DNA from 3 places in the Nocardioides sp. WS12 genome. Region 1 is predicted to be linked to each of the others. Evidence: predicted binding sites of a transcription regulator. Region 1 holds the regulator's gene; each other region holds the start of a gene.

Region 1 (3,244 bases):
ATCGGACACAATGACGCCGTGGCGGGAGGCAAGCGTTCCGGGGACCGGGTCAAAGCAGGGTTCCGACCCGACCTCCTGCTGCTCGCCGTCGGCATCACCTTCGCCCTCGTGGCCTGGGGATACCTGGTTTTCGCCGCCATCGACTTCGGCGCCACGGCCCGCCACGACGGCAAGGCCGGCGCCTGGTTCTTCCTGCTCGTCGCCTGCATGGGCGCGATGTTCTGCCTGTTCCTGGCGTTCATGCTCGCCGTGCGCCTCTCCCGTGCGGTCGGATGGAGCGAGGGCCCGACGCCCCGAGTGAAGCGGGACCCGGCTGCCCCCAAGGGTGGCAAGCGCGCCGCTCGGTAGCACCCGGCTCGCCCCGATGCGAACAGCGCGAAGGGCGAGGCCGGCTGCATGAGCCAGGCCCCGCCCCTCGTCTTCCCCTGCACCCGTCGGGGTCGAAGCGACGGGCGAGTTTGGTCTCGAGACGGTTGCTGCGCAACCTCCTCGACCAACGGCTCGCTACTCGGTGGGCACGCGGAGCTGCTGGCCGGCGTAGACCATGCTCGAGTCGAGCGTGTTGAGCTGCTGGATCTGCTCCATCACCGAGCGCACGTTGTCGCCGGTCGTCGCGGCCACGTCGCTGGCCAGGCCCCACAGGGTCTCGCCCGGAGCGACGGTCACGATCTCGACGGCGGGCTCGCCGCCACCCTCGCGGGTCGCGGCAGAACCGGCGGCGAGCCACACGGCTGCCGCAGCGACGACCAGGAGGGCCAGCACCAGCACGACGAGCCGGCCGCGGCGGGTCAGCCGGACCTGGCCGGCCTGGCTGCGGGCACGCACCGGGCGAGCCGTCGTCGTACGACGAACGGTGGAGACCTGCGGGGCGAACGTGATGGTGCTCATGGAAACCTCCGGGGGAAGTGGACGGGCCATGTCTAGTCAGACCGTCCGACAGAAGCTGATCGATCAGGCGTTCGATCGAACATGTGTACGAGACTAGATCAGGTGTTCGAACAAATCCAGTACCTGTTCGAACAGACGCTCGACGGCGTGTCGCGACACGCCCCTTCGAACAGATGTTTGAAGAAGGGCCGGTTCATCGGTTAGCGTCGTCACATCCGAACCGGGCGACTTGCCGGAAGACTTGGGAGGGCATCCATGGCTGACAAGGCCAAGACCACGACTGGCAGCACCGTCACGGAGCTGCCCGACGGACCTCCGGACGCCAGTGGGCTGACCGCACGCCAGCTGCGCGTGCTCGCCCACATCAAGGACAGCATCGAGAAGCGCGGCTACCCGCCGAGCATGCGCGAGATCGGCCAGGCCGTCGGTCTGACCAGCACCTCCAGCGTCGCCCACCAGCTGCGCACCCTGGAGGAGAAGGGCTACCTCAAGCGCGACCCCAACCGGCCGCGCGCCCTCGAGGTCTTCCTGCCCGAGGTGATGGCCGCCCGCCGCGCGATGTCGACGGTCGAGGAGACCGGCCATGACGGGTACGACGACACTGGCATCAACGACGCTGCGCCCGCCCCCCGCAACGTCCCGGTCGTCGGCCGGATCGCCGCCGGTGGCCCGATCCTGGCCGAGGAGCGCGTCGAGGACGTGTTCCCGCTCCCCCGCCAGCTCGTCGGCGACGGCCAGCTCTTCCTGCTCCAGGTCAGTGGTGAATCGATGATCGACGCGGCGATCTGCGACGGCGACTACGTGGTGATCCGCCAGCAGCCGACGGCCGAGAACGGCGAGATCGTGGCCGCCATGATCGACGGCGAGGCAACGGTCAAGACCTTCCAGCGCAAGGCCGGGCAGGTGTGGCTGCTGCCGCACAACCCCGCGTTCGAGCCGATCGACGGCACCAACGCCACGATCCTGGGCAAGGTCACGGCGGTCCTTCGCCGGGTCTGACGTAAGGTCAGGGGGTTCAATCCATCGACCATGAAGGCCGAGCTTCCCCATGACGCGCCGCAGCAACCTGCCCTTCTCGGGGCTGCTCATCGCCCTGCTTGCCCTCCTCCTGCTCGTGCCGTCCCTCGGCACCGCAGCACAGGCCGACCCCACGGATCCAGCGGCTCCCGCCGGCCCGGGTGCGCCCGCGGCTGAGACTCCGCGGGAAGTGGCCGAGCAGGCGCTCGAGGCGGCGGAGGAACTGCTCGACCCGACCGCTGCGCCGGCCACGACGAAGGCCGACCGCGAGCACGGCAAGGACGTGACCCTGGCGCTGCGCGACCTCGCCGCCAGCCGGGCCGACCTGCCCAAGGACAAGAAGGATGACGCCGGGCGCCTGCTCGCGCGCCCGACCGACGGCCTCGGCGCCTCCGGCAGCTACGAGTGCGACGGCAACAACGGACCGCCCTGCTACCAGACGCCGGAGAACACGCCCCTGTGCAGCGGCTACCTCTGCGTGCACTACGTCGACGGAGCCGACGCGAGCGCCGCCGACCCGGAGAACAACGGCACGAGTGGTCGCTGGTCCGGCACCGACGCCGCCTACCCCGACTACGTCGAGTTCGTCTGGCAGGCCTTCTCCGTGGTGGCGAACGCCTACACGAACGCTGGCTACCAGCGGCCCGCGAGCGACGGGTTCATCGGTGGCAACGGCGCCGACAAGGTGGACATCTACATCGCTGAACTCGGCCAGTTCGGCATCTACGGGTACTGCGCGACCGACGAGAACATCAGCGGCCAGGGCCCGGCGCCCGCCTACTGCGTCGTCGACAACAACTACAGCAGCGCCGACTACCCCAACCACACGCCGGCCGACAACCTCAAGGTCACCGCTGCCCACGAGTACTTCCACGCCGTGCAGTTCGCCTACGACGCGAACGAGGACGGCTGGTTCATGGAGGGCACCGCCACCTGGGCCGAGGACGAGCTGTTCAACTCCATCAACGACAACCGCTCCTACCTCCCCTACGGTCCGCTCGGCGTACCCAGCCAGCCGCTCGACCGGTGGGGCAACCTCGCGCAGTACGGGTCGTGGATCTTCTTCCGGTACCTCGGCGAGCGCTACCCCACCGCCGAGGGCCTGATGCCCGTGATCATCCGCAGGATGTGGGAGAAGGCTGGCGCCGGCGGCCAGTACTCCGTCCAGGCCATCACCTCGACGCTGACGGACCTGCGCACCACCATGAACGTCCAGTTCGCGGGGTTCGCCTTCTGGAACCGGAACCCTGCCCAGTACTACTCCGAAGGCGCCGGCTACCGGCCCGCGCCGCTGTACGGGACCTACAACCTCAGTGGCTCCGCGCCCTCCAAGAGCCTG
Region 2 (3,244 bases), 920 kb from region 1:
GTGTCCATCGCGGTCATCTGGCCGGCCCGCGAGCCGCCGGGGATCTGCACCGACGTCTTGTCGGCGAAGCGGTGCTCACGCAGGACGGCGAGCGGCTCGAGGTCGCTGCCGAGCTCGGTCTCGAGCGGCCGACCGGTCTTGCGGAACAGGTCGCGCAGCGCGGCCGGTACCAGTGTGGAGGTGGGGCCGGCGTCCCACGTGAAGCCGTCCTGGTGGACGGGCGCGAGTGCGCCGCCGAGGTGCCCGGCCGCTTCCAGCAGCGCCACCTCGTGGCCCTGCTTGGCGAGTCGGGCGGCGGTGGCCATGCCACCGAGTCCGCCTCCGATGACGACGATGCGTGCCATGTGTGTCCGTTCTAGTCGACGTCGATCGGGGTGGCGCCGGTCAGCGCCAGGAGTTCGTCGTACGACGTCGAGAAGACCGCGGCGGGGTGACCGGCGGCTGCCCAGACGACGTCGTACTTCTGGAGCCACGAGTCGAGGTACGTCGCAATCGGCGCCGGGTGGGCGATGGGGGACACCCCGCCGATCACCTGGCCGGTGTGCTGCTTCACGAACTCCGGCTTCGCGCGTTTGAGTTCTGCGCCACCGATCCGCTCGCGCGTGAGGGCCGTGTCGACCCGGTGGGCGCCTGAGGTCAGGATCAGCACGGGAGATCCGTCGGCATCGAAGAGCAGACTGTTCGCGATCGCACCGACCTCGCAGCCGAGCGCCTCGGCCGCGAGTGCGGCCGTGTGGACCGAGTCGGGCAGAATGACAATCTCCCCGCTCCCGCCGAGGCGCTCGTGCTCCTCGCGGAACCGGGCGATCGAGGGGTGGTCGGCCGACATGGGGAGACCCTATCGACCGGGCCCGCCTGCCGATGGCCAGCCCGCTGATGCAGGAGGAACGATGACCAAGAGACCACCGGCAGTCGAGCTCGCGTGCTGGCTGCTGTGGCTCCTGCTGGTGGCCGGAGCGCTCGTGTGCGTGATGGTCGTGGTCAAGAGCGACGACCTGGGGGCCGTGTGGTCGCCCATGCAGGTCGGCGACAGCACCGTCCAGCCGGTCGAGTTCGTGCCCGTCATCCTGGTCCTGTACGGCGTCACGGCTGTCCTCGCGGCCACGCTGATCGCGCTCTTCCGCACCGGCAACAACTGGGCGCGCCACTCCCTGGCCTGCATCGTCGTCAGCATCTTCGTGGTCACCGTCGCGACGGTGCGGACCGATCCGCCGACGCTCGTCGAGTGGTCCGCGATCGCGGCCGCGGTGCTCAGCGCGGTGACGCTCGTCTTCATCTGGCACCCCCAGAGCCATCAGTTCGTGCGCGACGCGGGCCGTGGGCTCTTGCGGAAGGACTCGGCCCCGGCCGACTCCTGATCGACTCCTGATCGACTCCTGATCGACTCTTGACGTCGTGTCGGAGCGGGGGTGTACCTTCGAATCGTTCGAACAAGTGTTCGAACTCCGTTCGAAGGAGACCGCTCCGTGGACCAGCAGTTCGCCCCCTCGTTCCAGGTCAGCCCGCACACCCTGCCGGCGACCACCCACAACTACCTCCTTCGCGCGGCGCAGTCGCTCAGCGAGGCCGTGACGGCCACCGACGTGGCCACGCGCTATGCCTGCGCCCATGTCGCGGCGCTCCGGGCGGCCGCCGCCCTGCTGTCGGCGCGGGCTCGCCCCGCCACGGGGCGGATGCGGCACCAGAAGAACGCGTGGGTACTGCTGACCGAGGTGGCGCCCGAGATGGGGGAGTGGGCCACCTTCTTCGCCGCCGGCGCCGCCAAGCGCGCTGCTGCCGAGGCAGGGTCCTCCCGGGCAGCCTCGCCGCGTGAGGCCGACGACCTGGTCCGCGACGCCGACCGCTTCCTCGCCCTGGTCGAGCAATCCCTGGGCCTGACCCCGCACGCCACCGTCGGTGAGCAACTGGTTGTCCGGGCCGTCGGCTGATCCGCCCTGCGGCCCACTAGTGTTTCCTGCATGGCCTCTCGCGAGCAGCGTGGTTCGGTGCGGACTGCCGTCGTCTGGGATGCGCTCGAAGCGGCCCTGGCTGACGGGCCCCGCGACGTGGTCGACCTCGGCGGCGGCACCGGCGGCTTCGCCGTACGCCTGGCCGAGTCGGGCCACCGGGTGCGTGTCGTCGACCCGAGTCCCGATGCCCTCGCGGCCCTGGCGCGACGCGCCCAGGAGGCCGACCTGGAGGTCTCCGGCCTGCAGGGTGACGTCACCGACCTGGTCGACGTCGTCGGCGCCGGCAGCGCCGACGTCGTGCTCTGCCACGGCGTTCTCGAGGTCGTCGATCCGGTGCTGGCCCTGGACCACGTCGCCCAGGTACTGCGGCCCGGCGGACTGCTCAGCGTCGTCGTCGGACAGCGCCATGCCGCCGTCCTCGCGCGGGCGATGTCCGGGAACTTCGGGCAGGCCCGGGCCCTGCTCGACGGCGTCGAAAACGTCGACAACCGCACCGGTCGCCGGTTCGCCGTGGGTGAGATCGAGGAGTTGCTCGACGGCGCCGGCTTCGCGACCACCACGATGCACGGCGTGCGGGTCTTCACCGACCTGGTGCCCGCTGCCCTGGTCGACATCGAGCCCGGCGCGGTCGCGGCCCTCATTGACCTGGAGCGTGCGGTCGCCGAGCGCCCGGAGTACTTCCACCTCGCGGCGCAGTTGCACGTCCTCGCCCGCTTGCGCTGACCCCTGCCGGGCGGCCGGTCGATGACTGCGCCGCCGCTGTGCCCGATCCTGCACGTCGACATGGACGCGTTCTACGCGGCCGTGATGATCCGCGACCGCCCCGAACTGCACGACGTCCCCGTGGTCGTCGGCGGTGGCCACCGCGGTGTGGTCCTGTCCGCGAACTACCCCGCGCGCCGCTTCGGGATCAGGTCGGGGATGTCCGGCACCGAGGCCCGACGGCTGTGCCCGCAGGCGGTCACGATGCCGCCCGACTTCTCGGTCCTGACCCCGGTGTCGCGGGCGATCATGGAGACCTTCCGCACCGTCACGCCGCTCGTGGAGGTGACTTCGCTCGACGAGGCGTTCCTCGACGTGCGGGGTGCCGTGCGCTTGTTCGGTCCGCCGGAGGACATTGCCGAGCTGATCCGGGCGCGGATCCACGCCCAGCACCAGATCACCTGCTCGGTCGGCATCGCCGCGTCCATCTCCGTGGCCAAGCTCGCGAGCCGCCAGGCCAAGCCCGACGGAGTCCGGGTGATCTCCCCGGACCGGTTCGTTGCCGAGGTGCACCCCCTCGACGTCGGCGTCCT
Region 3 (3,244 bases), 2.1 Mb from region 1:
GGGCGCGGGTTCAGTGGGCAGGACAGGTCCGGCGGGACGAGCACCGAGAGCCGGGCGTGACAACATGCCGACGCTAGCGCCGCAGCACCCGCGCGCGCCACCAACGGAACCGTGCAGACCGGCTCCCGAGCGCCCTTGGGAAACCAACGCACAATGGGCCTGTGGACGACACCGTGATCTTCGTGGCCCGGGCGCAGGTGCTCGCCGATCTCGAGGCCCGTGCCCTCGGGACGCCGAACACGGTGACCCTTCTCGAGGAGGCCTGTTCCGAACGGCGATGGTGGCTCGAGCAGTGGACGGACGGGGCGCCGTACATCGGCGGCCTCATCGCGCAGGACCTCCAGGACGCGCTGGCCGATCAGTTCGGCCGCGGCACCCGCGAAGGCCTCTGGCCCGTGTGCGTCGGTTGCCAGGACGGGCCGATCCACGCGTTGCACATCGACCCGGACCTGGGTGGCCCGGACCCACAGTGGGTGTGCGAGGAGACCGGCCAGACGGTCGCTCCGCTGGGAGGCCTGACCGGCTGAGGTGGCCTGGCCCGGTCGATCTCAGTCGCGCAGGAGCAGGCAGACGGAGTGCTGGTCGCCGCGGTAGATCGTCCGCGACACCTCGACCGGGATGTCGCGCCACAGCGCGCGACGCGCCCGCCGCAGGACCACTCCACCGACCGGAAGCTCGAGCAGACCGGCCTCGACGTCCGTCGCCGTGCGGGCCGCGACGTCGTCCTCGGCCCAGGTGGGTCGGCGGCCACGAGAGGCCAGGTCGTCGTACAGGCTGGCGGGGAGCTTCTCGAGGAGGCCCGGGACCATGCTCTCCGGCAAGAAGGCGTCCGACAGGCACACCGGTCGGCCGTCAGCCAGGCGCAGCCGCTGCCAGTGCACGACCATCTCGTCGGGGCGCAGGCGCAGGGCACCGGCAACCGACGGGGTCGGCGAGACACGCTCTGCGACGAGCGTGCGTGACTCAGCGACGACCCCCTTGGCCGCCATGTCCTCGGTGAAGCTGGAGACTCCGGTGGGCGTGCGCCGCGGTACGGCGACGAAGGTGCCCCGTCCCGGGAACCGCTCGAGCACACCCTCACCGACCAGTGCATCGAGCGCCTGACGCACAGTCATCCGGGCGACACCGAAGCGGTCGACCAGGTCGCGTTCGGACGGCGCCGCCGTGCCGGGCGCGCTGCCACGAACGAGCTCGCGGACGTACTCGCGGATCTCCACGTGCTTGAGCATGCGGCTCATCAACCCCCCTCGACCATTGCCACAATTCGGAGATTAGGAGGGGGCCGACGACGCGTCCGGCGAACTCCGATTTATTTGCCCGAACCATCGGATTCGCGGACATCTCCACGGCCACGTCGTACGAACACCTGTTCGATCAGGGTCTACGATGGGCCCCATGGCGGTGGACTTCCAGAGCACCCTGTTCGAGACGGTCGCGCCCGAACAGACCGGCCCGATCGAGCGTCGCGCCCTGAGCGACGGCGCCTGGGTCGACGTCGCCCGCAACTGGCTCCCCCACGCCGACGACGTCTTCGCGGCGCTGGTCAACGAAGTCCCCTGGCGCGCAGAGCGCCGGTCGATGTACGACCGCGTGGTCGACGTACCCCGCCTCGTCCACACCTACATGATTGGCGACGACCTGCCCCACCCGGCGTTGACGGCTGCGCGCGAGGACCTGACGACCCGCTACGGCGACGAGCTAGGCGAGCCGTTCCGGACCGCCGGTTGCTGCTACTACCGCGACGGGCGCGACAGCGTCGCGTGGCACGGCGACACCATCGGGCGCGGCTCGACCCACGACACGATGGTCGCCATCGTGTCCGTCGGCGATCCCCGCAAGCTGCACCTGCGGCCCCGCGATCCGGAGCGACGCAGCGAGGGATTCGCGGTCGAGATGGGCCACGGCGACCTCGTCGTGATGGGTGGCTCCTGCCAGCGCACCTGGGAGCACGCGGTCCCCAAGGTGGCGTCAGCCGGACCGCGGATCTCGGTCCAGTTCCGCCCCTTCGGCGTGTTCTGAGCCCTACTGTTCCTGCGCGGTGAGCTCGGCGTCCGAGCGCAGGATGCAGCACTCGTTGCCCTCGGGGTCGGCGAGGATGACCCAGCCGGACCCGGGCCCGTGGATGCCGCGATGGTCGGCCACCTGGGTGGCGCCGTACTCCAGGAGACGGGCCACCTCCTCGTCCCGGTTGACCTCACGGGGGCGCAGGTCGAAGTGCACGCGGTTCTTCAGCGGGGTCTTGGCGTCGGGCACCTGAAGGAAGAGGATCTGGTGGCCGGTGACGGGGTCGAGGATCATGCACTCGACGTGCCCGGGCAGGTTCGGGTCGCCGTCCACGTCGACGTAGCCGAGGACGGGCTTCCACCACTCCGAGAGCTCGTAGGCGTTGAGGCTGTCGACGGTGGTGTGCGAGATGTACGACGTCATGCGGCCACTCTCACCGGCGCCAGCCGTTGCCACAACCGGATTTCCGCCCGGCTCGTCAGGGGGTGGCGGACGCCGTCGGATCCACCGGGTCGACGGACTCCGTGGCCGTCTCGGTCACGGTGACCGTCGCGGTCGGGGTGTCCGAGGGAGTCGGTTCGGTGGTGTCGGTCGTGGTCGCCGACGTCTCCTGGGTCGGGGTGGTCGACTCGCTCTCGGTCGGCCCGGTGGTGGGGTCGGTCGGCGTGACCTGCTCGGTCGGTTGTTCGTCCGTCCCGGTGCGGTCACCGAAGATCCCGGTGATGGAGGTGCGGTCGTCGTCGGTACCGCCCGTGATCGTCGAGACGCTCTTGCCCGCCAGCACCTCGACGATGCTGATCACGCCGAGCGCGAGCACGAACACGGCGACCGCGAGCAGGGCCATCCGCCGCCACGGCAGGTCAGACCAGCGACCGGGTTCCTTCAGCACGGGCCGCTCCACGGGCCGCTCCACGGGCCGCTCCACGGTCGGCCGATCCGCGTCGGGGTCCAGCGCACTGCTGGCCGCGTCGAGCCGCTCGCGAGCTCGTGCCACGTCCTGCTGGGCCCGCGGCCCTTCGGGGTGCCCTTCTGCCCGTCGCAGGTCCTGGTCAGCCAGGTTCACCTTCTGCAGGGCAACCGCCTGGACCTCGGCCATCCGACGGCGACTGGACTCGATGCCCTGCTTGTAGAGAGCAGTACTGACGGTCGCGACCACGCTGCCGAGCGCCGCGCCGATCAGGGTTCCGGCGGCACCGAGGGTCGAGAGCAGGACGGCAACGGTGACCGCCGCCGCCGCGCC

The links. Region 1 encodes LexA, which represses DNA repair genes until DNA is damaged. Its sites were predicted from a motif close to TCGAACANNTGTTCGA; they were not measured.
Region 2: HRC28_RS12745 (SAV_6107 family HEPN domain-containing protein) is a predicted target of LexA. The motif match lies at 1,427-1,442, and genes of this name have one in related genera.
Region 3: HRC28_RS22815 (alpha-ketoglutarate-dependent dioxygenase AlkB) is a predicted target of LexA. The motif match lies at 1,359-1,374, and genes of this name have one in related genera.

Annotation. Positions count from the first base shown of each region.
Region 1 covers NZ_CP053928.1:1,707,182-1,710,425, reverse strand. Annotated here, with positions in the region: gene HRC28_RS08050 (hypothetical protein) at 19-348, shown strand; gene HRC28_RS08045 (LysM peptidoglycan-binding domain-containing protein) at 505-888, opposite strand; gene lexA (transcriptional repressor LexA) at 1,144-1,887, shown strand; gene HRC28_RS08035 (MXAN_6640 family putative metalloprotease) at 1,937-3,244, shown strand, end outside.
Region 2 covers NZ_CP053928.1:2,623,553-2,626,796, forward strand. Annotated here, with positions in the region: gene HRC28_RS12730 (FAD-dependent oxidoreductase) at 1-344, opposite strand, end outside; gene HRC28_RS12735 (YbaK/EbsC family protein) at 356-829, opposite strand; gene HRC28_RS12740 (hypothetical protein) at 891-1,358, shown strand; gene HRC28_RS12745 (SAV_6107 family HEPN domain-containing protein) at 1,467-1,928, shown strand; gene HRC28_RS12750 (methyltransferase domain-containing protein) at 1,959-2,672, shown strand; gene dinB (DNA polymerase IV) at 2,694-3,244, shown strand, end outside.
Region 3 covers NZ_CP053928.1:4,730,268-4,733,511, forward strand. Annotated here, with positions in the region: gene HRC28_RS22805 (hypothetical protein) at 162-527, shown strand; gene HRC28_RS22810 (GntR family transcriptional regulator) at 549-1,238, opposite strand; gene HRC28_RS22815 (alpha-ketoglutarate-dependent dioxygenase AlkB) at 1,402-2,019, shown strand; gene HRC28_RS22820 (VOC family protein) at 2,023-2,427, opposite strand; gene HRC28_RS22825 (hypothetical protein) at 2,483-3,244, opposite strand, start outside.